4 regions of the Brachybacterium sp. GCM10030268 genome follow, and region 1 is predicted to be linked to each of the others. Evidence: riboswitches for the same ligand, from Rfam matches in the RefSeq annotation. Region 1 holds a riboswitch; each other region holds the start of a gene.

Region 1 (5,259 bases):
GCGCCCCGGCCGCGCCGACCGCCTCGGTGTCCCCGGCATCGTCGGCGTCGACGGCGTCGCTCTCGATGAGTCCCTCGAAGCTGGAGGAGGCCAGCGCCAGGCGGCGCTGCGGGATCCGTCCCGCCCCGGCGGCGGCGCGTCCCGCGCGCACGGCCCAGTCCATCGCCCGGGCCATGGCCTCGGGGTCCTGGGCGCGGGTGACGGCGCTGGCCACGAGAACGGCGTCGCATCCCAGCTCCATGGCCAGCGCCGCGTCCGAGGCGGTGCCGATCCCGGCGTCGAGCACGATCGGGACGCTGGCCTGGGCGGTGATCAGCTCGATGTTGTGCGGGTTCAGGATGCCCAGGCCCGTCCCGATCGGTGAGCCGAGCGGCATCACCGCGGCGGCGCCGGCGTCGGCGAGGTGACGGGCCAGGACGGGATCGTCGGTGGTGTAGGGCAGCACGGTGAAGCCGCGCCGGACCAGCTCGGCGGTCGCCTCGACCAGTTCGATGCCGTCGGGCAGGAGGGTGTCCTCGTCGGCGATGACCTCGAGCTTGATCCAGTCCGTCTCCAGCGCTTCACGGGCGAGCTCCGCGGTGAGGATGGCGTCGCGGGCGCTGAAGCAGCCGGCGGTGTTGGGCAGCACCTTGATCCCGAGCCGCTCGAGCAGCGTGAACACCGAGTTGCCGGTGGCCGCGGAGAAGCGGCGCATCGCGACGGTGGTCAGCGCGGTGCCGGAGGCGACCAGGGCGCGTTCGAGCGCGGCGAGGTCGGTGGCCCCGCCGGTGCCCATGATCAGGCGCGATGTCAGGGGCGTGCCGGCGATGGTGAACGAGTCGTCGGCGAGGTCGGGACGTGCGGAGGGACGGGTCATGGGTCAGCCTCCCTGCACGGCGGTGACGAACTCGCAGCGCGCGCCATCGGGCACGGGCGTCGTGGCCCAGCGGGTGCGGGGCACGACGGTGTCGTCCAGGGCGACGGCGACGCCGAGCGGACTGCCGTCGCTCGCGCGGCCGTCCTCGCCGATCTCCTGGCCGAGGCGGGAGCTGACCAGGTCGCGGACGGTGCTTCCCGGCGGGAGTGCGACCTCGTCGCCGTTGACGGTCAGGGACAGATTCATGGGTTCTCCTGGGCGGATGAGGCGGTGGCGCTGGGTACGGGGGATGGCGGGAGGGACGCCGTCGGCGGTGGGATGGTGAAGCGTTCGGGCCGGACCGCGTCGAGCAGCTGCGAGCGGGGCGCGGCGGGGTCCTCGAGCAGCTCGGCGGTGCGCTGGGCGGCCCAAGCGGACAGCAGGATCCCGTGGCGGTGGTAGCCGGTCGAGACGATCACGCGGTCATCGCCGGGCACGGGGCCCAGCAGCGGGAGGTCGTCGGGGGTGCCGGGGCGTGCCCGGGTGGTGACCTCGACCAGTTCGGTCTCCCGCACGGACGGGGCGATCTCGATCGCGTCCTGGAGCAGCTGGTGGACGCCGCCGGTGGAGGTGCCGGCGAGGTCGTCCTCGCGGCTGGTGGCACCGATGACCAGGTGGCGATCGGCGCGCGGGACCAGGTAGACGGATCGTCCCCGCACGGTGGCGCGCACGGTGCGGGCCACCAGGTTGTCCTCGCCCGGGGCCAGCAGCGAGGTCGGCACGCGCACGCGCAGGATGTCGCCGTGGACGGGGCGCAGGGCGAGGCCGAGGCGGCGGTGCGGGCCCGCGATCTCTCCCGCACCCAGCCCTGCGGCCAGCACGATCCGCTCGGCGTCGATCTCCTCGAGCGAGGTGAGGCGGCGACGGTGGATGGCAACGGCGGGGCCGTCCCCGGGTCCGCCCGCTCCGGCCAGGATGTCTTGGACGGCGGCGGCCAGGCGCCGCGGGTCGACCTGGTGGTCGTGCTCGATCAGCTGCGCGCCGGCGATGCCGCGGGCCAGGGCGGGCTCGAGACGGCGCAGCTCCCGGGGTGTGAGCTCGCGGACGGCCGCTCCGGTGGAGCGCTGGATCTCGGCCAGGTCGCGCAGCGCGGCGGCGTCGGCGTGGTCCCGTCCGATCATCACGGTCGAATCGTCCCGGTAGCCGGGGTCCACGCTGGTGCGCGCGGCGAGGCGGCTCGCGAGATCGCGGTGCGCCTGGGAGGCCTCGCGCATGATGGCCCACAGCGGGCCCTGCCCGACCTGGATCTCCGCGGCGGGGGCGAGCATCCCGGCGGCCGCGAACGTGGCCCCGTCGGCGACCCCCTCGGCGTGGATCTCCACGCGGTGACCACGCGCTCGCAGCTCGGCGGCGGTGAGCAGGCCGACGATGCCCGCGCCGATGACGGCGACATGCATGGCACGCATCCTGAGATTCCTCCTGACGGCGGCATGATCCGCATCCAGTGCTGGTGGTCGGCGCGCTGCGCCCTCTCAGCCCGGCGTCTCGGGCTCCCACGGAACCCCTCGAGTCTACGCGCCGGCGCAGACGCCGACGAGCCGGCGGGCCAGTGCCTGCGGCACGGTGCCGGCGGCACGGCGCCGGCAGGCCGGAGGTTCCGGGTCCCGGTCACGCTCTGTGCCAGGCTGTGCCCATGAACGCTCACTCGTCGGCGACCAGCGAGGCCGGTGCCCGGCGCCGCGAAGCCCTGCGCGCCTCCCGCCTGTACGTCTGCGTCGACCTCTCGCGCGGGCTCGAGGGCCTGCTGGCTTTCGCCGAGGCCGCCTTCCGCGGCGGAGTGGACATCCTGCAGGTGCGGGACAAGGCGGCCGAGGCCCGCGCCGAGGTCGAGGCCCTGCGGGCGCTGCGGCCGATCGCCGACGCGCACGGCACGCTGCTGGCGGCCAATGACCGGGCCGACGTCGCCGCGCTGGCCGGCGCGGACATCCTCCACCTCGGCCAGGGCGACCTGAGCACGCTGGATGCCCGTGCGCTGCTGGGCCGCGACGTCCTGATCGGCCGCTCGACCCGCACCATCGAGCAGATGGAGGCGGCCGACGCCGATGCGGGTCTGGACTACTTCTGCACCGGTCCGGTGTGGGCGACGCCGACGAAGCCGGACCGCGCCCCCGTCGGCCTCGACCTGCCGCGCGCCGCCGCCCAGCGGACGGGGGACGCGAAGCCGTTCTTCGCCATCGGCGGAGTCGACGCGGAACGTGTCCCCGAGCTGCTCGGCGCCGGTGTCGAGCGGATCGTGGTGGTCCGCGCCGTGACCGAGGCCGACGATCCCGAGGCAGCGGCCCGGACGCTGCGGGACGCCCTCACGAGCTGACCGACGCTGAGACGTCCTCACGAGCTGAGGGGCCCCGCGGAAGCCTCTGACCAGCGCGATGGGCCGCGCGCGGGCCGGCGAATCCTGCGGGAGGCGCTCAGGAGACGACGGCCGCGGCGAGTGCGACCAGGTCGCCCGCGTCGACGGGCCGGAACTCCAGCGGCGGGTCCTCGGCGGCCGGGTCCAGCGCCTCCATCGTGAGCACCTCGCTGCCGGTGACATACACGCTGACCTGCTGCACGCTGTCGTCGTCGGCGTGCACTGTGGTCAGCACGCTCTGGGCACGGGTGTCGGCGAGCCGGGCGGCGAGCGGGTGTCCTGAGGCGAGCTCGGTGCGGCGCACGGTGACCGGGGCGCCGCCCTGGCCGGCGACGGAGTTCGGGTCGATCAGCGTGGCGATCCGGGCGGGGACCTGCTCGACCCGCAACGGTGTGAAGTGGTGGATGCCCGACGGGGTCACTTCCTCCTCGAGCACACCGGTCTCATGGACGTAGTAGTACGCGCGGCTGACCAGCGGGCCGCTCTCGGACTGCACCGTGCGCTCCGCGGTGGCGAATCGCGCGGCGGTGCGGCGCAGCAGCTGGCAGCCGCGGAGCTCGGTGCCGGCCACCCATCGCAGCCGCCCGGTCGCCCCGTCCCGGGCAGCGCTGACCCGCCCGTCGGCGATCAGCGAGCGCAGTCCGACGTCGGCCGCGACGGCGGCCTGGTCGGGGCGCTGGTCGAGCCAGGGCATGGCGGTGAACTGGGGCTGCTGGTGCCCGTCGAGACCGGCCAGCTGCTCATCGCTCAGCGACAGCAGCCGGCGGGGCTCGCCGCCGTCGGCCTGGTCCAGGACGTGGTGCGCGGCGGAGCTGTCCGGCGCCGAGGAGCCCGCGCGCGGCGACGGATCGGTCTGGTCGGTCGGGCGCTCGCTCATGGCCGCGACACTACCGCCCGTCACCCCTGGCCGCGCCGGCGCCGTGCGCGGACAATGAGCGGTGACCCCGTCGTCGTGGCGGGCAGAGCGAAGGAGAGCAGCCGCATGAGCGCCGACCATCCCGTGTGCGACCTCAACGCCGATCTGGGTGAGGGCTTCGGCGCGTGGTCGATGGGTGATGACGCGGCCATGCTCGAGGTGGTGACCACGGCGAACATCGCCTGCGGAGGGCACGCCGGGGATCCGGGGACGATGCGCGCCGCCTGCCGGGCCGCCGCCGAGCACGGGGTCGCGATCACCGCGCACGTCGCCTACCCGGACCTGGCCGGTTTCGGCCGGAGATTCCTGGACATCGCCCCGGCCGACCTCACCGATCTGCTGATCGTCCAGGTCGGCGCGCTGGAGGCGATGGCCCGCGCCGAGGGCACCGCGGTGCGGGGCGTGAAGCCCCACGGCGCCCTGTACAACACCCTGGCTCGCCACGAGGCCCAGGCCGGCGCCGTGATCCAGGCGCTACGCGACCTCGGGGACCTCCCGCTGGTCGCCGCGCCGGGCGCCGTGGTCGTGGAGAGGGCACGGGAGGCCGGGATCGAGGTGGTGCTCGAGGGCTTCGCCGACCGCGCCTACCTGGGCGATGGCACCCTGATGCCGCGCAGTCGTCCGGGCGCTGTGCTCACCGACCCGGAGGCGGTCGCCGAGCAGGCACTGTCGATCGCCTCCGAGGGACGGGTGCGCACGGCCGACGGCAGCGGGCTCGACCTGCCGTGCCGCTCCCTGTGCCTGCACGGGGACGCTCCCGGGGCGGTCGCGCTGGCCCGCACCGTCCGGGACCGGCTCGAGGCGGCGGGCGTGCACCTGGAGGCGGCGCTGTGACCGGCGCCGCCGCGCCCGAGGCGGGATGGCTGCTGGCCCCGCCGCTGCGCGTGCACCGGGCCGGGGAGACCGCGATCCTGGCCGAGTACCCCGACACCCGTGCCGTGCTGGCCGCCGCGGCCGCGGTGCGCGGGCTGGCTCCCCCTGCCCTGATCGAGCTGGTCCCGGCGGAGCGGACCCTGCTGCTTCGAGGCTCCGTCGCGCGGGACCTGCGGGAGCTGACGGAGCTGCTTCAGCACCTGCGCGCGGCTCCGGGCGAATCGG
Region 2 (5,259 bases), on a different contig from region 1:
GGGAGAGACGTCCAGGGTGTGCTCGCGCTTCCCGTGGAAGCAGTAGCTAAGGCGGCCATCGACTCCTCGCTCGAACTGCGCCGGACGGTACCTGTACGGCAGCCCGAGCGGGTTCAGGCCCACGGGCATCGCGCGGCAAGGGCATTGCAGGGTGAAGAACCACAGCCCGTCACGACCGTCCGGTGATCGCACATAGGTGCGCACATTGACTTCCGGGAAGGTCGACCATCGCGGCGGCGCCGGCAGCCCAGCAGGCCGCACCCGGTGCATCACCAGAGGCGTCACCGACAACCACGCCTGGTCCGCGAAGAGATGCGGCGTGAGGCCGGGTGGGAGAAGACGGGCGATCTGCTCTGCATCACAGCGGTAGTGCAGGAAGACGGTGTGCTTCCATCCCATGCGGCCGACGGGCAGTCGCACCTGGTGATCCGGCTGTTGACCCGCCATGGTCGTTCCTGACTCCTGCCTCCTGCCGCGGTGCCCGGCGGCCGGCATCCGATCTCCATCTGTGGGCTTCACCTTCTGCCGGACCCGCCCCCGATGGCAAGGTCCCGGAGCGGACCGGGCCGACCGGTCGGCAGCCGAAAGCTGGAGCGTCGCAGCCGGCCGGTCCGTGCAGGTCGCACCCGGGCGATCCGTGAAGGAGTACGACAGTCGCGCGGCCACCGTCGAGTTCGGCTCGTCTCCGAAGCACTAGGCTCGAGCCGTGCCCCGGCCCCAGGTGAATGACCGAGCGGATCCCAGGAGGACGGGATAGATCCCAGGAGGACGGGATATGAGAAGCATCGCCGATCAGAGCGTCTCCGAGCTGGGGGGACGCTTCAGCGTCCTCTCCCGGCAGCGGCGCGACCATGTGACGCTCGATGGGTTGCTGCACCGCCTGAGCAGCTCGTCGCACGAGGAGCAGCTGCCCGTCCTGATCGACTTGTATCGCCTCGTGTTCCCGCATGCCTTCGCCGAGGAGTCGGTGCTCTGGCCCGTCATGCGCTGCGTACTGCCCGACGGCGAGGACCTGACGCTCGAGGTCGAGCAGGAGCACCAGGAGGTCAATGAGCTCGTCACCCGGCTCGAGGGTCTCGAACTCGGCTCGCCGGAGCGCGAGGCCGCGCTCGAGAGGCTGGCCGAGGTGCTCCGCGAGGACGTCCGCGCCGAGGAGGACGAGCTCTTCCCCCGCCTCCAGGAGCGCGTGCCCGTCGATCACCTCCGTCTCCTCGGCATCGCCTGGGAGGTGGTGAGCCGGATCGCTCCGACGAGGGCGCACCCGATCGTGGCCCGTCGCCCTCCGGGCAACGTGATCGCTGCCCTGCCGCTGTCGCTCCTCGACCGGTCTCGGGACCGCCTCGATGTGATCCGCCTGCGCGGTGCCGGTCCGGCCGAGGGGGCGCTGCATACCGCCACCGATGCGCTGACGCGAACCGCTCATGCCATCGAGCACCACCCCGCGATGCGTGCGGGCGAGGATCCCTCGACGCGCATCGATCCGAAGCCGGGTGCGCCCTGGGGGCTGCTCGCGGCGGGGGCGCTGGTCGCTGTCGCGGTGCCCCTCGCTCTGACCCGCCGACGAGATCGCTGATCTGACAGCCTGCACCCGCTGCCGTCCCCACCCCGATGAGCGCAGCGACGTCGTCGGCGTTCATACGTCGCCACAACCCATACGGCGCGGCCCGAGGCACGGATACAGTCACCAGCGGCCACCACCGGAACCGCAACGACGAGGGCACGCCATGACCCGCAACCACCTGACCGAACGCCTCGATGCCGGCACCGTCATCTGTGCCGAGGGCTTCCTCTTCGAGCTCGAACGGCGCGGCTACCTGACCGCCGGCGAGTTCGTGCCCGAGGTCGCCCTCGAGCACCCCGAGGCGCTGCGCACCCTGCACGTGGACTTCCAGCGCGCCGGCTCCGACATCGTCGAGGCCTTCACCTACAACGGCCACCGCGAGAAGATGCGCGTCATCGGCAAGGAGGACCTCCTCGAGCCCCTGAACCGGTCCGCTCTGCAGATCGCCCGCGAGGTCGCCGACGCCGTCCCGGGCAATCTCGTCGCCGGCAACATCTCCAACTCCAACATCTGGGACCCGGCGGACACCACGACGCAGCGCGAGGTCCGAGGCATGTTCGAGGAGATGGTCGGCTGGGCCGTCGAGGAAGGGGCCGACCTGATCGTCGGGGAGACCTTCTACTACGCCGAGGAGGCGCTGACCGCGCTCGAGGTCGCCAAGGCCTCCGGCCTGCCCGTGGTGATCACCCTCGCCCCGATGGCGTTCCAGGAGATGGCCGAGGGCGCCGGGATCGTCGAGACCGCACAGCGCCTGGAGCAGGCCGGGGCCGACGTGGTGGGCCTGAACTGCTTCCGCGGGCCGGCGACGATGCTGCCGTGGCTGCGCGAGATCCGCGAGGCCGTGGACTGCCACGTCGGCGCCCTGCCGATCCCGTACCGCACCACGGAGGAGGAGCCGACGTTCTTCAACCTCTCCGACCCCGCCGCGGCCGTGCCCTCCCCGCACGGGCGCACCTTCCCCACCGCCCTGGATCCGCTGCTGACCAACCGCTACGAGATCAGCGCCTTCGCCCGTGAGGCGCTGGAGCTGGGCGTGAACTACCTCGGGGTGTGCTGCGGCGCAGCCCCGATCCACATCCGCGAGGTCGCCGAGGCCGTCGGCCGCACCACCGAGGCGAGCCGCTACTCCGAGCGCATGGAGAACCACTTCATGTACGGCAGCAACGAGCGTCTCCCGGAGCACATCGTCGGCCTGGGCTCGCGCGCCTGAGCGTCGGCCCCGGGCAGGTACGGGTCCGGCCCGACGAGGCTCCGGGCTCCGCCCGAAGAGTTCGGGACTCGGCCCGAAGAGCTCGGGACTCGGCCCGACGTCGCTCGGGGCTCCGCCCGGCGCGAGGGCTTGAGCTTCCAGCGATCGCGGGCCGGAGCAGTCGATCATCGGCGCGGAATATCGGATACTGCCAGTGACCGGACACCACCGGAGGAAAGGAGCAGGACGATGACCAGCACGCCGCACGAGCACTCCCCCGAGGCCCCGCTCGAGGACGCCCTGGACCAGGAGGTCGATGCCCTGCCGGACGACGGGACCACGGACGCCCTCGGCTCCGAGGAGCTCGGCTCCGTCACCTCCGCCTACGCCGATCCAGCGGATGTCCTCGACCAGCGCCGCGAGGTCCCGCTCGACGAGGACTACGCCCCCGAGGCGACCGGTGAGGACGGCTCCGAGGACAGTGCCTTCGGGGCCGACGACGGCGCCTTCGACTCCGAGTGAACGGCGACCCGCCAAAGCAGCGGGACGCCGCTCGCTGACCGGCGGGACCGTCGGCCCACCTGATCGGCGAGACCGTCGGCCCACCTGATCGCTTGATCTCCGACCCATCGGTCATGCGGAGTCTCGTCGCGTGATCGGTGACCCTCCGGGGATCGACGTGGGCGATCACGGCCCCGCTCAGCCGCCCCGGGACCCGGCCCCAGCGCCGGGGTCCCGGGGCGGCTCCTGCTATGTCGGGGTAAGGTCGTCGTCGACACGGGGTGCCCCGCCAGGGGCTGAGATCACACCCGACGAACCTGATCGAGTTAGCGCTCGCGGAGGGATGTCATGACGTCGCACTGCGTCACTGCGTCACTGCGCCGCTCGCCGCGTCGCGAGCGCGCCTCGAGGTCGGGCCCCGGGTCACCGGATCGGGAGCTCCCATCCGGACGGATCGACTGACGAGGAGAAGTCCCGATGTCCACCTCTTTCACCGACGACCTCCGTGGGGCCAGCGAACCCACCTGGACCCGAGCCGTCCAGCACCGCTTCGTGGCGGAGCTCCACGACGGGTCGATCCCCGATGAGGTGATGGCCGGATACCTGATCCAGGACCATCGCTTCCTCGACAGCTTCCTGGTGCTCCTCGGCGCCGGCATCGCCGAGGCTCCCGCGTTCGAGGCCCGGCTGCGACTCTCGCAGTTCGTCGGCGAGGTCGCCGGGGACGAGAACACCTACTTCCTGCGCGCGTTCGAGTCCCTGGGCGTGAGCGAGCACGACCGCGCAACCGTCCCGGACACGCTGGCGACCACCGGCTTCACCACCATCTTCCGCGAAGCCGCCGAGACCCGGGACTATGCCGCGATCCTCGCCGTGCTGGTGGTCACCGAATGGCTCTACCACGACTGGGCCGCCGCCGCTCCGGACCCGCGGCCGAGCAGCTTCGTCCACTCCGAATGGATCGACCTCCACGACAACCCGGACTTCGCCGGCTTCGTGAACTTCCTGCACGCCGAGCTCGACGCAGCAGGACCCGGCAGCCCCGAGCGGGCCCGGGAGTTCTTCGAGCGCACCGTCGCCCTCGAGCTCGACTTCTTCGAGCAGTCCTACCTCCACCCGTTCACCGGGGAGGCACGATGAGCCTGTTCGACGATCTCAGGTCCGCCGCCCTGCCCGACTGGGACGATTACACCCGCCACCCGTTCGTCGAGCAGCTCGGCGCGGGCACACTGCCGCTCGCCGCATTCCAGGACTACCTGATCCAGGACTACCTGTTCCTCGTCCAGTTCGCGCGGGCCAACGCGCTGGCCGCCTTCAAGAGCCGACGGCTCGAGGACATCCAGCACTCCGCCGATGCCCTCGCGACGACCCTGGCCGAGACCGAGCTGCATGTGCGGCTCACCGCGAGCTGGGGCATCGATCGCTCGCAGCTGGACGCCGCACCCGAGAAGCAGGCCACCGTCGCCTACACCCGGTACGTGCTGGACAGCGGGCAGGTCGGGGACCAGCTCGATCTGAATGTGGCCCTCGCCCCGTGCGCGATCGGGTACGCCGAGATCGGGGCCCGTCTGGCTCCCCGCCTCGAGGAGCAGCCGGAGCACCCCTACCGCGACTGGATCGCCGAGTACGCGAGCGAGGAGTTCCAGCAGGCCGCGCGCGACGCCATCGCCCACCTCGACGTCCTGGCGGCGCGGTCCCTCACCGAGCAGCGATTCGAGGAGGTGGCCACGGTGTTCCGCACCGCGACCCGGCTCGAATCCGCCTTCTGGCAGCAGGCGCTGGACGGCGCCGTGGAGTGAGGGGCCACGCCGCGGCGGGCAGCCAGAAATCGGTTCCCGCCCGCCATCGAGGGTTGATACGAGGCCAGCGGCACAGTATGGTCGCACCCAAGATCAGCGGGAAACCGGTTTCTCATCGCGAGGGCGCGAGGATGATCCGCGCTCTGCCACGACATCCCCTGTGTGGTCGCCGTACCCGAGAGGCGAACCCGCTGCGATCGGACGAATGA
Region 3 (5,259 bases), on a different contig from region 1:
CGGCCATGGTCTCGGCGACGGCGGCGACGACCTCGGCGGAGGTGAGCATCCCCAGCTTGGTGGCGTCCAGCGGGATGTCATCCAGCACGCTGGTCAGCTGCGACTGGACGTCCTCGGCGGTCATCGGCGTCACGGACTGCACGCCGCGGGTGTTCTGCGCGATCACGGCGGTGATCGCGGTGGTGCCGTAGACGCCGAGTGCCGTGAACGTCTTCAGGTCGGCCTGGAAGCCGGCGCCGCCGCTGGGGTCGGAGCCGGCGATGGTCAGTGCTGTGGGTGGTCGCATGGGGCGGTCCTCCTGGGGTGTGCTGCGGAGCCGGGCCGGTGGGGAGCCGGGGTCCGCGGACAGGTGGTCACGGCCTGCTGGATGAGCGGCCCTGGTCGATGGCTTCTCGGAGTCGGCCGGCGGCCGCAGCGGGGTCGGGTGCCGCGGCGATGGCCGAGACCACGCAGAGACCGTCCACACCGGTCGCCGCGATCTCCGGGGCGAGGCGATGGTCGATGCCGCCGATGGCGACGGCCAGCGGAGCTGAGGCGGCCGATACGTGCCGCGCCTGCCGCCACGGGTCCAGGCACTCCCCCAGTCCCTCCAGGCCGAGCGGCGGCGCGGCATCGGCCTTGGTGGCGGTCGCGCGGATCGGGCCGATGCCCAGCACGTCGGCCGTGTCCTCCGCGAGCGCGGCGCGCACCTGGCCGGCGGTGCCGGCGGAGAGGCCGATCATCAGCTCCTCCCCGAGCACCTCGCGGGCAGCGGCCGCGGCGACGTCGCTCTGGCCCACGTGGAGGTGGCACCGCGCGGCCTCGGCCACACCGAGACGGTCGTTGACGAACAAGGGCACCTTCTGGGCGCGAGGGCCGAGCTCGCTCGCCAGGCGTTCCCGGCATGCGCGGACCAGCTCGAGCAGGTCGGCGTCGGAGGCGTCCTTGTCCCGCAGCTGGATCGCGCCCGCTCCGCCGCGGACGGCGGCGAGGACCACGCCGGGCACCGCGTCGATCCCGCCGGACAGCGCCGAGTCGGTGACGTGGTACAGCGAGAAGTCGGCCGCATGGGCGGTGCGCAGGGACGGCCGGATCACGCCGGGGCCGCCTGCTCCTGAAGACCCACGAGCTCGAGCACGTCGGCGGGCGTGAGGGTGTCCAGCGCATCGAGCCAGCCGACGGCGAAGGACCCGACTCCCTGCGCCTCGCGCGCGGCGAGGGTTCCGGCGGCGCCGTGCAGGGCATGTGCGGCGAGCACCGCGTCGTGGGGAGTGAGGTCGGTGTCGCGACTTGAGCCCAGGAGGGCGGCGCAGGTCGCGCCGAGCGCGCAGCCGGTACCGATCACTCGCGCGAGCAGGGCGTCGCCGCTGGTCAGCACTGTGGTGCGACCCGCGGAGACGATCGCGTCGCGCTCCCCGGAGACCGCGACCACGGCACCGGTGCGGGCGGAGAGGTCGCGGGCGGCGTCGAGCACCGCCTCGACCGTGTCGGTGGAATCGACGCCGCGCCCTCCCCCGCCGGTGCCGGCGAGCGCGGCGATCTCGGAGGCGTTGCCGCGGACGGCGGCGGGCCCGAGGGTCAGCAGTTCGTGCGCCAGCGGGGTGCGGACGGGCAGCGAGCCGACGGCGACCGGGTCGAGCACCCAGGGCCGTCCGGCGTCGCGGGCGGCGCGGGCGGCGGCGGGCATCGCCTGCACCTGTCCCTCGGCCACGGTGCCGGTGTTCACCAGCAGTGCGTCGGCCGCAGCGGCGAAGACCGGCGCCTCCTGCGGGTGGTCCACCATCGCGGGGGCGGCCCCGATGGCCAGCAGGACGTCGGCGGTGATCTGCTGGACGACGGTGTTGGTGATGCAGTGGACGAGCGGGCTGTGCCCGCTGAGCGCCTCGAGGGCGCTGCGCAGTCGGTTCTCGGGCGTGCTCGTAGTCATCGGTGACGATCCCTTCGCAGGTGCAGACCAGGGCAGGTTCGACGGGTGTGCTCTCAGCCGCCGCTTCTCGACGGCACCCCGCGTCACTGGTCGGCGACTCTAGCAGGGGGCGGCGCAGGGGCACACAGGATCTTCACACTCTCAAGTCTGTAGTTCCATGGCACTCTCTTGACCTTCCCTTGACCTGATGCGACGGTGTGAGCGGCAACGCATCGACGCGGATCCACGACGGACAACCGTCTCCCGCAGTCGGCGGAGAGGACGCCATGACCATCACGAGCACCGCACGCCGGGCCCGCACCGTACTGACCGTCGCCGCGGGGGCGGCGCTGCTGTCCGCGTCGGCCTGCAGCACGAGCGCCGGAGCCGACGGGGAGGACAGCGCGGGGGCACCGTCCGAGACATCAGATCAGGGGGAAGGGCAGGGAGCCGGGCAGAACAGCAGCGACGGCGGGGGCGCCGCGACCAGCAGTGAGCAGGGGAACGGGGACTCGGACGAGGGAGCCGAACAGAACGATGGGGTGGGTGCCGGCGACGAGGACGAGGCGACGGAGCCGACGGAGCCTGAGACCCGTCTCGTGCTCGTCACCGATCTGGGACCCGAGGAGCCCGGTGAGGGCGACCTCGTGCGCAGCCCCGACCAGCTGGCCGCCCTGCTGACCGGGCCCCTCGGCGGGATGGCCGAGTGCTACGACGAGCTCACGCTCAGCCCGGGCGCCACCGCGTCGTGCATGGGCCCGGCGAGCGTCGACTCTCCCGACCCGGACCAGGAATGGACGGCGCACTCGGTGCGGATCCCGTCCGAGGAGGACTTCACCGCCGGCAGCAGGGTCGCGATCCTGTTCACCACCGGCGGCGCCCTGACCGGGCCGGCCGAGGTCCTGCTGAAGGAGACCGTGTCCCTCACCGGCCTCGGCGTCAGCTCGACGTTCGGGGCCGAAGACCTGGATTCCGAGCAGCTCGCGCAGCACACGCTGGAGGTGCTCACCTCCCCGAATGCTTACGTCCCCGTCGACTACGCCGACTGGGAGGACGTGACCTGCCAGGACGGCCTCTCCTTCGCGACCTTCGAACCGGTGGCCTGCACCGCGACCACCGCCGGCGGCGATCAGTGGGAGCTGGAGGTGGCGCCCGGGGCATTCGCCGGCAACGACCAGGGCCTGCTGGTGGGCATCGAGACCCTGTGACCGTCGTCCAGCGGAGCGACCGAGCATCGCGGCCAGGCCGTGCGGCCGAGCGGGGGAGGCCGCAGGGCGAGTGAGTGCCCGGCGCCCCTCGCGATACAGTCATCGCGTGAGCGCGACCACACTGCCCATCCCCACCGATGCCGGCGACCTGCCCGGACTGCTCTGGCTGCCCGAGCACCGCGAGGAGCCGGTGCCCGGCCTCGTGGTGCTGCAGGAGATCTTCGGCGTCTCCGACTACATCCAGCGGCGCTGCGCAGATCTCGCCGCGCTCGGCTATGCGGTGCTGGCCCCGCAGCTCTTCGCCCGCCTCGATCCGCCGATCGTCGGCATCGACGACTGGGAGGACGCGGAGTCCTGGCTCGGCGAGGCCATGACCCTGACCCAGCAGCTGCCCTGGGAGCGAGCCGAGGCCGACGCCATCGCCGCCCTGGGCGCGCTGCGTGCGCACGGCGCGGTGGACTCCGAACGGGTGGGGCTGCTGGGCTTCTGCTACGGCGGCGGCCTGGCCTTCGCCGCTGCGGCGTCCGCCGCCGAGGAGGACCGCCCGCCCACGACGCTGGTCAGTTACTACGGCTCGGCCCTGCCCTCCCTGCTGGATCGCGCGGGCGTGGTCACCATGCCGAGCCTGCACCACTTCGGCACGGCAGACGACTTCATCCCGCCCGAGACCGTCGAGCAGATCCGCCACGCCGTCACCGCCGGCGGCACCCGCGAGCAGGTGCGGTTCGAACTGCACGAGGGTGCGGGGCACGCCTTCGACAACCCGCACCCGTTCGTCCACCACGCGCAGGCGTCCGACGCGGCCTGGCAGCAGACCGTCGGCTTCCTCGCCGAGACGCTCCCTCTCCGCGCCTGACCCTCCGCGCCTGACCCTCCGCGCCTGACCCTCCGCGGCCGAGTATCTGCGTATCTGCGCCCGCGCCTTCGCATCACCCGCCCGAGTGCGCCTGCGTGCCCGTCCGGCCCGACTCGTCGTTCTCCGCCGAAACATGCCCGTGACCTTCCGGTCCCGACGAGCCCGCCGTTCTGGGACCCACGACACCCGCGTGACCGAATAGTTATGTCCGGATCGTCCGACAATCCGGTTGTCCCCGGGCCGGCACCGCTGGACGCGGCATCGCTCCAGGCCAACGGGACCTTCCGAACTTCGCGCCGGCCGCGCCTACGACTGTCTCCCGGCCCTGAACAGGCCTTTCACGAGCTCTGCCGACCCCATTCCTGATAAAGAACCGTTTGCCGTACGCCGGGCCGCTTGTGAGGATGACTTGTCGGGTCGGCGTCCTGCGATGCCGGCGTCCTGTGACGTGGGGGATACACGGGACCCGGATCGCCACCCCGGCCCGCCACCCGAACTTCCATGAAGGAGCCTGCGTGCCAGCAATTACCGCCGACGGTCTGTACAAGATCTTCGGACGTCGCCCCGCGCGGGGAGTCGAAGAGCTCCGCAAGGGCGGAAGCCGCGACGAACTGCGCAACCAGGGCCTCACCGCCGCCGTCATCGACGCCAGCTTCAGCGTCGAGCCCGGCGAGATCTTCGTCGTCATGGGCTTGTCCGGCTCGGGCAAGTCCACGCTGATCCGAATGGTCAACGGCCTGCTCCCGGCGAGCGCCGGCGAGCTGTATATCGGCGACCGAAACCTGACCTCCCTCAGCCCGGCCGAGGTCCGTGAGGTGCGGCGCAACCGCATCTCCATGGTCTTCCAGCACTTCGCGCTGTTCCCCCACCGGACCGTCGGGGAGAACGCCGCCTACGGTCTCGAGGTCAGCGGCGTGAACCGCAAGGACCGTGAGGCCAAGGCCGCCGAGGCGCTCGAGATGGTCGGCCTGAAAGGCTGGGGCGGGTACAAGCCCAGCGCCCTCTCCGGCGGCATGCAGCAGCGCGTCGGCCTGGCCCGCGCTCTGGCCGCCGGGACCGACATCATGCTCATGGACGAAGCCTTCAGCGCCCTCGACCCGCTGATCCGTCGCGACATGCAGGACCAGCTCATCGACCTCCAGCAGCGCCTGGAGAAGACCGTCCTGTTCATCACCCACGACCTCAACGAGGCCATGCGCATCGGCGATCGCATCGCCATGATGCGCGACGGCCGCATCGAACAGGTGGGAACCTCCGATGAGATCCTCAACGAGCCCGCGAACGACTACGTCGCCCGCTTCATCCAGGAT
Region 4 (5,259 bases), on a different contig from region 1:
CGCGGGCATCCATCGCCAGCGCCTGCTGCTCGGCGCTGCGCAGGGTGTCGACCAGCAGGGCGAACGTCGCCCCGGCCAGCAGCCGCGGCGAGGCGGCCGTGCCCAGCCCGCGCTGGATCCGGGTGCGCAGGATGATCTCCCACTGCCGCCCGAGGTGCCCGACCCGTACCAGCGCGACCACGGAGGCCGCGACCGGCCTGGCGGGCAGTCTCAGCCGGCCTCCGAGGGCGTCGCCGAGGGCGGTCACCTCCACGCTGCCCAGGGCCAGCACCCCCGGCGCGACGAACATCATGATCCGGGCCGCCTCCTTCAGCCCCAGCAGCCAGGCGTCCCCGGACAGCGCCGGCGCGTCCCCCAGCAGGGCGGTGGTCCAGGCCAGCCCGGCGGCCGAGAGCAGGATCGGGGTCAGCCGCAGCGCCGCGCCGCGCAGCGTGCGCACCGCCAGTGGGCCCAGCAGCACCAGCGGCAGCAGCGCGAGCAGACCGCCCTGCCAGGTCTGGACCGCGAACGAGCCGATGGCGGCGAGGATCCCGATCAGGCAGAGGGTCAGCGGGTTCAGGGCGTCGGCCGGGATCCGGCGGCGCGGCGGGGGAGGAACCCCGTGCTCTGAACCCGGCAGCTCGATCCGGTGATCGGCCCGGGCGATGAGCTCGGGGTCGTGGGTCGCGGCCAGCACCGCGCCGCCGCGCGCGGCGGCCTCCTCGAGCAGGTCCAGCACGGCGCCGCGGCGGCGCGCGTCCAGCCCGACCGTCGGCTCGTCGAGGACCAGCAGGTCGGGCTGCTGGGCGAGGGCGGCCGCGAGTGCGGTGCGGCGCTGCTCCCCGCCGGAGAGCCGATAGGGGTTGGCCCCGGCGAGATGGGCGAGGCCGGCGCGCTCCAGGAGCTCGTCCGCGAGGTGCTCGTCGTCGGCCCACGGAGAGGCCAGCAGCTCCTCGCGCACGGTGGCGGCGACGAACGAGTGCTCCGGATCCTGGGGGACGACGGCGATGCGCTCGCGATCCGGGCGCCGGACGCTGCCGGTCGCGGGGCGCATCGCCCCCAGCAGGGCGCGGACGACGGTCGTCTTGCCGGCGCCGCTGGGCCCGGTCAGCACCGTCAGCTGCCCGGCCCGCGCCTCCAGGCCGACGGGGATCGTGACGCCCCGGCGCGGCACGGTGACCTCATCGAGGGAGGCGACCACCGTCCCGGGATCGCTCCCGCTCGGACGCCGCGGAGACGGCCCGGCATCCGGCGGCACCTGCCGCCCCGCCAGCACTCCGGCCTCCTCGAGCAGATCGCTCTGGGCGGCCAGCACCGTCCGCGGGTCCCCGTCGGCGAGGATCCGGGCCTGCTCGCCGAGGACCACCAGACGGTCCACGTGATCCAGCCAGGGCTCGACCCGGTGCTCCGCGACGACCAGGGTGCGGCCCTCGGCGCTGGCCAGGATCGCTGAGCGCACCTGCTGGGCGGTCTCGGCGTCGAGCATGCTCGTGGGTTCGTCCAGCAGCAGCATGTCCGGGCCGAGCGCGAGGGCGCCGGCCAGGGCGATGCGCTGCTGCTGCCCGCCGGAGGCCTCCAGCGGGCCGCGCGAGGGCTCCAGGTCCACCTGCGCGGCATCCAGCGCCGCCGCGGCCCGCCGGTGGACCTCCGGCCGGGGCAGGGCCGCGTTCTCGGGCCCGAAGGCGGCATCGCGGCCCACGGTCGCGGCCACCAGCGCGTGCGCGGGATTCTGCAGCAGCAGGCCGCGCTCTCCGGGCCGGGACGAGACCGCCATGTGCCCCGAGAGCTCGCCGGCCTCCTCATCGAGAAGACCGGCGAGGGCGCGCAGCACCGTCGATTTCCCGCTGCCGCTCGCGCCGGCGAGCAGCACGCGCTGACCGGCGGGGATGCTCAGGTCGAGGTCGGCGACCGTCGGCTCCCGCCGCGAGTTCGGGCGCCAGCTGAGCCGGGACAGCGCAAGCGCGGCCCCGGCGGCGGATTCCCTGGTTCTCACGCCGCAGTCCTCACGCCGCGGCGGCGCGGGCGTGCTCCCGTCCCGCGGCGAGCGAATCCACCGCGCCGGTGGCCACCAGGGCACGGGTCGCGGCCCAGCCCAGGCCGCCGCCCAGCGCGGCGCCGGAGACGAGGAAGAACCCGAGCAGGATGAGGGCGAAGGGCCAGCTCATCTCGGGGTAGTAGGCGAAGCGCTCCCAGATCCATTCCAGACCGCCGGCGAGGACTCCGCCGAGGACGGCCACCGGCAGCGTGAAGCGGCGGTACGCGGTCAGCGCGACGGCGAGCTCGACGCCGCCGCCCTGCAGCAGGCCGGAGACCACGGTGCCCCAGCCCCACTGGCCGCCCAGCAGCATCTCGAGGCATGCCGCGATCATCTCGGCCAGCAGCGCCGCGCCGGGCTTGCGGACGATCAGGGCGGCGAGGACGGCGGGCAGGAACCAGATGCCCACCAGCAGACCCTCGGCGGGGCGGAACGCCATCGTCAGCGGGCTGATCAGGGTGTAGAGCTGGCCGTACCCCAGGAACGCGACGCCGAAGGCTGCCCCGATCATGACGGTGACCAGCAGATCAATGGTGCGAAAGCGTGTCATCACTTCTCCTTCCTCTCACGGAAGGGGCGCACGGCATCATCGATGCCGCACGGATATCCCGACTCCCTACGCCGGTGTGAACCGGATCAGGTTCGAGGGTCTGCGCAGGTTCGCGCACTCTCAGCACCCCGTTGGTGCTCCCCTGTCAGTGGATGACCAGCACTCAGGATACTCCCTCGGCGGTGGCGTCAGCGCCGCGCCCGGATCGCCTGGTCGATGGCCGCGGCCGTCGCCTCGGGGTCCTCGGGCGTCAGCAGATACCCGGTGCCCTCGCGGCCGACGATCTCGACCATGGTCCCCGGCCGGGTGACGACCATGCGGTAGGACTGCCGCGTCTCACCGCCGGTCAGCAGCTTCCGGTCGCCGACGGGCCGCAGCTCCTCGGGCCGGGCGGGGATCACCATGCCGCGGCGCCATCCGTAGCCGCCGAGGCTCGCCCCGACGGCAGGCTGCGGCACGATGCGGTACTGGACGGTGCGGAAGCCGGCCAGCGGCCACGTCGGGCGCGGGAGGAACCCGCCGAGGCTCACCGTGAGGCCGCGGTCGTCGACGATGAAGCGCGTGTGCTGGCCCATCCAGGTCCACAGCGCCAGCAGGGCGAACACCCCGGCGGTCGGCGGCACGGCGGCCACGAGGCCGCGCTGGGCCAGCACCAGCGCCAGGACCGCACCGAACAGCAGGGTCAGGGCGATGCGGGTCCACCCGACCCAGGAGGGCCTGGTGGTGCCGACGTAGAACGGCGCCTCGGGCCTCACGGGATCCTCACCGTCGTGCTCACCAGATCGACACCCGCTCCTCGGGGGCGCGGTACATCCCGTCGCCCTCGCGCACGCCGAAGGCGCTGTGGAACTCGTCGAGATGGCCGGCGACCGTGTTGCAGCGGAACTCCATCGGCGCGTGCGGGTCCACCGCGAGCCGGCGGATCGCCTCCTGCGTGCGGTTCTTGCCCCGCCACACCGTCGCCCAGGACAGGAAGATGCGCTGCAGACCGGTGTACCCGTCCAGTTCGGCCGCGGCCTCCTCGGCGGACCTGCTGGCCAGGTACGCCTTCACGGCGATGGAGAGACCGCCGAGGTCGCCGATGTTCTCGCCGATGGTGAGGGCGCCGTTGACGCGGTGGGAGTCGTCGAGGTCGCGCGGGGAGAGCTCGGAATACTGGGCGATGAGGGTGGCGGCGCGGTCGTCGAAGGCCTGACGGTCCTCGGCCGTCCACCAGGTGACCAGGTTGCCGTCCCCGTCGTACTTCGAGCCCTGGTCGTCGAAGCCGTGGCCGACCTCGTGGCCGATGACCGCGCCGATGCCGCCGAAGTTCACGGCGTCCTCCGCCTCGCCGTCGAAGAACGGCGGCTGCAGGATGGCGGCGGGGAAGACGATCTCGTTGCGCCCGGGGTTGTAGTAGGCGTTGACCGTCTGCGGCGTCATGTGCCACTCGGTCTCGTCGATGGGGCCGCCGACCTTGGCGTACTCGTAGTCGGCGTCGAAGCGGCGTGCGGCGCGCGCGGTGGCGACCAGGTCGCCGGGGACCACCTCGAGCCCGTCGTACTCGCGCCAGCGCTCGGGGTAGCCGATCTTGGGTGTGAACTTCTCGAGCTTGGCCAGCGCCTTCTCCCGGGTGGCCGGCGTCATCCACTCCAGGGTCCCGATCGAGCTGCGGTAGGCCTCCAGCAGAGCATCGACCAGGGCGGTCATGCGCTCCTTGTGGGCCGGCGGGAAGTGGCGGTCGACGTACTCGCGGCCGACGGCGAAGCCCACGGCGCCCTCGACGAAAGCGACGCCGCGCTTCCAGCGCTCGCGCAGCTCCTCGGCGCCGGAGAGCACCTTCCCGAAGAAGGCGAAGTCCTCCTCGACGATGGCCGCGGGCAGGTAGGGGGCGTACGAGGAGACGGCGTGGAGGGCCAGCCAGGTGCGCAGCACGGCGAGGTCCTCGCCGGCCAGCAGCTCGGCAGCGGCGGAGACGAACTCGGGCTGGCCGACCGAGACCACGTCGAAGACCGATTCCGGGGCGCCGGTGCCCTCGATGTAGGCGGTCCAGGGGAAGGCCGGGGCCAGCTCGCGGCGCTGCGCCTCGTCCATCGGGTTGTAGGACTTCTCGCGGTCGCGCAGGCGCACGACGTCGACGTGGCATCCGGCCAGGCGGGTCTCGAAGTCCATCACCGCGGTGGCCTGTGCGTCCGCATCGCCCTCGACCAGGCCCTCGCGGCCGGGCAGGCCGGTCAGGCGGGCGAGAGCGGCCAGGTGCTCGGTGTAGGCCTCGCGGATCTGCCCGTAGTGCTCCTCGCGGTAGTAGGACTCATCCGGCAGGCCGAGCCCGCCCTGATGCAGTTTGACCTGGTAGCTGGAGGAATCGTGGTCGTCGGTCCACACGTAGGCCAGCAGGGCGCTCGCGCCCGAATCCGGGGCGGCCATGGTGCGGGTGATGGCCTCGAGGTCGTCGGCCGCGGTGATGGCGCTCAGCATGTCCTCGAGGGGCGCGGTACCGGCCGCCTCGATCGCCTCGGTGTCCATGAACATGCGGTACAGCGCGCCGACGCGGCCGCGGTCGGTGACGGGTGCTCCCTCGGCGGCCCCGTCCCCGGTCCCCGCCGCCTGCTCGACCTCTGCCGCCGCCTGCTCGACGATCTCCCGCACCCGCTCCTCGGAGAGGTCGCGCAGCTGATGGAAGGCTCCGTCGCTGGAGCGGTCCGCCGGGATCCGG

The links. A riboswitch is a leader RNA that binds a small molecule or an ion and turns the genes downstream of it on or off. The one in region 1 is predicted to bind thiamine pyrophosphate.
Region 2: linked by a shared signal. The riboswitch ahead of ACFQRD_RS09525 (TenA family protein) and the one ahead of thiO (glycine oxidase ThiO) in region 1 are both predicted to bind thiamine pyrophosphate.
Region 3: linked by a shared signal. The riboswitch ahead of thiM (hydroxyethylthiazole kinase) and the one ahead of thiO (glycine oxidase ThiO) in region 1 are both predicted to bind thiamine pyrophosphate.
Region 4: linked by a shared signal. The riboswitch ahead of ACFQRD_RS00660 (ECF transporter S component) and the one ahead of thiO (glycine oxidase ThiO) in region 1 are both predicted to bind thiamine pyrophosphate.

Annotation. Positions count from the first base shown of each region.
Region 1 covers NZ_JBHTCW010000003.1:118,620-123,878, reverse strand. The annotation lists gene ACFQRD_RS06460 (thiazole synthase) at 1-856, opposite strand, end outside; gene thiS (sulfur carrier protein ThiS) at 860-1,102, opposite strand; gene thiO (glycine oxidase ThiO) at 1,099-2,301, opposite strand; TPP riboswitch at 2,296-2,402, opposite strand; gene thiE (thiamine phosphate synthase) at 2,529-3,206, shown strand; gene ACFQRD_RS06440 (hypothetical protein) at 3,304-4,122, opposite strand; gene ACFQRD_RS06435 (LamB/YcsF family protein) at 4,228-4,995, shown strand; gene ACFQRD_RS06430 (carboxyltransferase domain-containing protein) at 4,992-5,259, shown strand, end outside.
Region 2 covers NZ_JBHTCW010000005.1:114,831-120,089, forward strand. The annotation lists gene ACFQRD_RS09505 (YqjF family protein) at 1-447, opposite strand, end outside; gene ACFQRD_RS09510 (hemerythrin domain-containing protein) at 776-1,573, shown strand; gene ACFQRD_RS09515 (homocysteine S-methyltransferase family protein) at 1,725-2,771, shown strand; gene ACFQRD_RS09520 (hypothetical protein) at 3,000-3,272, shown strand; TPP riboswitch at 3,519-3,612, shown strand; gene ACFQRD_RS09525 (TenA family protein) at 3,729-4,391, shown strand; gene tenA (thiaminase II) at 4,388-5,050, shown strand.
Region 3 covers NZ_JBHTCW010000004.1:6,907-12,165, forward strand. The annotation lists gene thiD (bifunctional hydroxymethylpyrimidine kinase/phosphomethylpyrimidine kinase) at 1-286, opposite strand, end outside; gene ACFQRD_RS07520 (thiamine phosphate synthase) at 354-1,076, opposite strand; gene thiM (hydroxyethylthiazole kinase) at 1,073-1,906, opposite strand; TPP riboswitch at 1,898-1,997, opposite strand; gene ACFQRD_RS07530 (hypothetical protein) at 2,173-3,093, shown strand; gene ACFQRD_RS07535 (dienelactone hydrolase family protein) at 3,200-3,949, shown strand; gene ACFQRD_RS07540 (glycine betaine/L-proline ABC transporter ATP-binding protein) at 4,465-5,259, shown strand, end outside.
Region 4 covers NZ_JBHTCW010000001.1:133,659-138,917, reverse strand. The annotation lists gene ACFQRD_RS00665 (ATP-binding cassette domain-containing protein) at 1-1,972, opposite strand, end outside; gene ACFQRD_RS00660 (ECF transporter S component) at 1,983-2,564, opposite strand; TPP riboswitch at 2,611-2,718, opposite strand; gene ACFQRD_RS00655 (glycosyltransferase) at 2,753-3,319, opposite strand; gene ACFQRD_RS00650 (M13 family metallopeptidase) at 3,339-5,259, opposite strand, start outside.